DNA from 2 places in the Clavibacter sp. CT19 genome. Region 1 is predicted to be linked to the other one. Evidence: predicted binding sites of a transcription regulator. Region 1 holds the regulator's gene; the other holds the start of a gene.

Region 1 (2,455 bases):
TCGTCGGGGCGGTTGGGCTCGTCCGGATCCTCCGCGAAGCCGGTGACGCCCGCCCAGAAGAGCGAGAGCGCGTGCGGGTCCCGGCAGTCCACGGCGACGTGGCGGATCCTGGCGCTCATCGGTCCCCGACTACTTGATCCACCGGATGTTGAGCGGGTAGCGGTAGGGCCGACCGCCCTGCACGCGCGCGCCGCCGATGATCGCGAACACGATGTTGACCACGACGACCGCGAAGATCACGAGGCCGAGCAGCACGGAGATGAGGATCCCGAGGAACGGGATGACCACGAAGACGGCCTGGAGCACGTTGAGGATGACGAGCACGCCGGCGACGTTGATCGTCCAGTTCGTCGCCTCCTTGCCCTCCTGGTCCGTGAAGCGACCGCGTTCCCGGAACACGAGCCAGACGATGAACGACGGCACGATGAGGATCGCGAGGAAGTGCGTCAGCGACGCCCACAGCCGGTCCTCGCCCGGGGTGAGGGGGGCGGGGGCGCCGTAGGGGTGGGGATCGGGTGCGGACATCGCGGGCCTCTCGGTGCACGGCACGGGCCGACGGCCGGTGGATCGCGCGGGATCGTGTGGGTGGTGCCCGGCCTCGCCCGGCCCCACCACGCTACCTCCGCCGACGCGCGACCGGCAATGCCGGGCCGTCGGATCCACGCGGTACGATTGGCAGTCAGAACCGACGAGTGCCAGGAGGGAGCCGCCATGGTCTCGGAACGCGGACTCGACGTCCTCCGGGTGATCGTGCAGGACTACGTGTCCTCCCGTGAGCCCGTGGGCTCCAAGTCCATCGTGGAGCGCCACGCCTTCGGCGTCTCGGCCGCCACCATCCGCAACGACATGGCCCTGCTCGAGGAGGAGGAGCTCATCGCGGCGCCGCACACCTCCTCGGGACGCGTGCCGACGGACAAGGGCTACCGGCTCTTCGTCGACCAGCTCGCGGACGTGCGCCCGCTCACCCCGGCGCAGCGCCAGGCCATCCACGTGTTCCTCGGCCAGTCGGTCGACCTCGACGACGTGCTCGCGCGCACCGTGCGGCTCCTCGCGCAGCTCACCAACCAGGTCGCGCTCGTGCAGTACCCGTCGCTCGCGACGAGCCACGTGAAGCACGTCGAGCTGGTCGCGCTGTCGGCCACGCGCGTGCTCACCGTGCTCATCACCGACACGGGCCGCGTCGAGCAGCGCGTCGTCGAGCTCCAGGGCGATCCCGACCAGGAGTTCCTCGCGGCCATGCGCACGCGGGTGAACGCGGCCGTCGGCGGTCTCGGCCTCGCCGAGGCGGCCGCACGCCTCGAGACCCTGGCCGACGAGGTGGAGCCCGCCCAGCGGGCCGCCGCCGCGGCTCTCGCGGGCACGCTCGTCGAGCAGGTGCTCGCGAACCGGCAGGAGCGCCTGCTGCTCGCCGGATCCGCGAACCTCGCCCGCACCGAGCGCGACTTCCCGGGCAGCATCTCGCCCGTCCTCGAGGCGATCGAGGAGCAGGTGGTGCTCCTGCGCCTGCTCGGCGAGATGGAAGCCGACCAGCACGGCGTCTCCGTGAGCATCGGGCGGGAGAACGCCCCGTTCGGGCTCGGCGAGACGAGCGTGCTCACCAGCGGCTACAGCTCGTCGGGAGGCGTGCTCGCGCGCCTCGGCGTGCTGGGCCCGACCCGCATGGACTACTCCACCAACATGGCGTCGGTGCGCGCGGTCGCGCGCTACCTCTCGCGCCTGCTCGAGGAGCGGTGACGCCCGCACGCCGGCGCACCGCCCCTGTTCCCCACGACCATCACCACCGAAGGGCCCGACGTGGCTGACCACTACGAAGTACTGGGCGTGAGCCGCGAGGCGACGTCCGAGGAGATCAAGAAGGCGTACCGCAAGCAGGCGCGCCAGCTGCACCCGGACGTCAACGACGCCCCCGACGCCGCCGAGCGGTTCAAGCTCGTGACGCACGCGTACGACGTGCTGTCCGACCCGCAGCAGCGCCAGCAGTACGACCTCGGCCCGCAGGCCGGGTTCGGCGGCGGCGGCCAGGGCTTCGGCGGGTTCGGCGACATCTTCGAGACGTTCTTCGGCGGCCAGCAGGGCGGAGGGGGGCGCGGTCCGCGCTCGCGCCAGGAGCGCGGCCAGGACGCGCTCCTCCGCGTCGAGGTCGAGCTCGAGGAGGTCATCTTCGGCGTGCACCGCGACCTCGAGATCGACACGGCCGTCGTGTGCGACACGTGCCACGGATCCTGCGCGCAGCCCGGCACGAGCGCCGTCACGTGCGACATCTGCCGCGGCTCCGGCAGCATCCAGCGCCAGGTGCGCTCGCTCCTCGGCAACGTCATGACGTCGAGCCCCTGCGGCACCTGCCGCGGCTACGGCACCGTCATCCCGCACCCCTGCCCCACGTGCGCCGGCCAGGGCCGCGTCCGCGCGCGCCGCACTGTGCCGGTCGACATCCCGGCCGGCGTCGACACGGGCC
Region 2 (2,455 bases), on a different contig from region 1:
GCCGCCGGCGAGCTTCGCGAGGCGCTCCTGGAGCTTCTCGCGGTCGTAGTCGCTGTCGGTGTTGGTGATCTCGTTGCGGATCTGCTGCACGCGCGCCGAGATCTCGGTGGCGTCGCCGCCGCCGTCGACGATCGTGGTCTCGTCCTTGGTGATGACGACCTTGCGGGCCGTGCCGAGCAGGTCGAGGGTGACGTTCTCGAGCTTGAGGCCGACCTCCTCGGCGATGACCTGGCCGCCGGTGAGGATCGCGATGTCCTGCAGCTGCGCCTTGCGACGGTCGCCGAAGCCGGGGGCCTTGACGGCGACCGACTTGAAGATGCCGCGGATCTTGTTCACGACGAGCGTGGCCAGGGCCTCGCCGTCCACGTCCTCCGCGATGATGAGGAGCTGCTTGCCGGACTGGATGACCTTGTCGACGATCGGCAGCAGGTCCTTGATGTTCGAGATCTTCGAGTTGACGATCAGGATGTACGCGTCCTCGAACACGGCCTCCTGGCGCTCGGGGTCGGTGACGAAGTACTGCGACAGGTAGCCCTTGTCGAAGCGCATGCCCTCGGTGAGCTCGAGCTCGGTGCCGAAGGTGTTCGACTCCTCGACGGTGACGACGCCCTCCTTGCCGACCTTGTCGATCGCCTCGGCGATGATCGCGCCGATGGTGGAGTCGCCGGCGGAGATGGACGCGGTGGCGGCGATCTCCTCCTTGGTCTCGATCTCCTTCGCGGCGGCCTTGAGCTCCTCCGTGACGGCGGCGACGGCCTTCTCGATGCCGCGCTTGAGGCTGATGGGGTCGGCACCCGCGGCGACGTTGCGGAGGCCCTCGCGGACCAGGGCCTGCGCGAGGACGGTCGCGGTGGTGGTGCCGTCACCGGCGACGTCGTCGGTCTTCTTGGCGACCTCCTTGACGAGCTCAGCGCCGATCTTCTCGAACGGGTCGTCGAGCTCGATCTCCTTGGCGATGGAGACGCCGTCGTTCGTGATGGTGGGGGCGCCCCACTTCTTCTCGAGGACGACGTTGCGGCCACGCGGGCCGAGGGTCACGCGGACCGCGTCGGCCAGGATGTTGAGGCCGCGCTCGAGGCCGCGGCGGGCTTCTTCGTCAAAAGCGATGATCTTAGCCATGTGTATCTCTCGTCCCTCCCGGACGTCAGGAAAAAGGCAGTCGTCTAGCACTCCCCGTGAGGGAGTGCCAGGGACGATTCTGGCACTCGCCCTACGGGAGTGCAAGCGAGCCGCTCACAGGCGGCGGCCTGGGGGAGGACACGTGGCGGACATGCGCGACGCCGCCGTCCCGGGGACGGCGGCGTCGTGGGAGCGCGGAGTCAGCCCAGCGTGACCTTCTCGGCCTGCAGGCCCTTGGACCCCTGGCCGATCTCGAAGACGACCCGCTGCCCCTCCTCGAGGACCTTGTATCCCGACATCTCTATGGCCGAGTAGTGGACGAAGACGTCCTGCTGGGCGGCGCCGCCCTCTACCGGGTCCACGGTGATGAATCCGAACCCCTTCTCCCCGTTGAACCACTTCACGGTTCCGTTGGCCATGTGCTTCTCCCAGTGCGACTGCGCGATGGCGGGGGCGCGGTACCGCCACCCCCGGGTCGATCGCGGAGCCCTGCATCGGCCCCGCGACACGCCCTCGGGACGGCGGCGTGCAGAGCCGGGACGCGAGGGGCATGCGACCAGGCAGCACGATAGCCAGGCTGGCGCATCCGGTGCCCGGTTTCCCCACGGGCCCGACGGGGCCCGCCGTCGTCTAGCCGCGGGCCGCGTAGTCCGCGCCGAGGACAGCCGTGAGGCGCGCCGCCTGGGCGGCCGCCGTGCCCTGCGCGGGGCGGAACTGCTCGGACTGCTGCACGTCGCCCACCCCGAGCTGCGCCACGAGGCCGCGGGCCGCGCCCTCGTCCGCTGCGTCGTAGTAGTAGACGGTGGTCGTCGTGATGTCGGACGAGCTCGCGTTCACCCGGGAGCCGATCTTCCAGCCGGCCGTCTGGAGCGCTGTGGCGGCCTTGGCCGAGAGGCCCGACGTGCGGGTGCCGTTGAGCACGGTCACGACCATCCCTGGGACCGTGGTGGGCGCCACGGTCGGCGTCTCGGTGGGAGCCGCCGCCTCCTCGGAGGCGCTGTCGTTCGGGATGATGTCCGTGAAGGACACCCGGTCGTCGATCACGAACAGCCCGACCACCCCGAGCCCGACGAGGAGGCCCGTGGCGAGCGCCGCCCAGGCGAACGCCCGGAACCGGTGATGGCGAGGGCGCGGGGCGCGGTGCGCGCCGACGCGGCTGAGGTCGCCGGGTACGTCGTCGAACCGGTCGGGAGCGTGGGAGGGCATGGCGGTCTCGAGTCTCCTCGGTAGGGCGCGGGTCAGCGCGCGTTCGGGCGGTGCGGGAGACCGGCGGGGAGCGCTCGCGCGGCGCGGGCCGCGGCGCGCGTCTCACGCAGTCGGAGGAGCCGGCCGACGA

The links. The regulator HrcA, encoded in region 1, represses chaperone genes, less so after heat shock. The targets are predictions, from matches to a motif close to TTNGCACTCGNNNNNNNCGAGTGCNAA.
Region 2: a site for HrcA is predicted at 1,164-1,190, ahead of groL (chaperonin GroEL). Genes of this name have one in related genera too.

Annotation. Positions count from the first base shown of each region.
Region 1 is NZ_JAQHYR010000010.1:76,355-78,809, reverse strand. It holds gene PED38_RS12935 (VOC family protein) at 1-119, opposite strand, end outside; gene PED38_RS12930 (DUF4870 domain-containing protein) at 130-525, opposite strand; gene hrcA (heat-inducible transcriptional repressor HrcA) at 712-1,734, shown strand; gene dnaJ (molecular chaperone DnaJ) at 1,795-2,455, shown strand, end outside.
Region 2 is NZ_JAQHYR010000002.1:323,379-325,833, forward strand. It holds gene groL (chaperonin GroEL) at 1-1,119, opposite strand, end outside; gene PED38_RS03745 (cold-shock protein) at 1,320-1,538, opposite strand; gene PED38_RS03750 (LytR C-terminal domain-containing protein) at 1,750-2,325, opposite strand; gene PED38_RS03755 (DUF3263 domain-containing protein) at 2,358-2,455, opposite strand, start outside.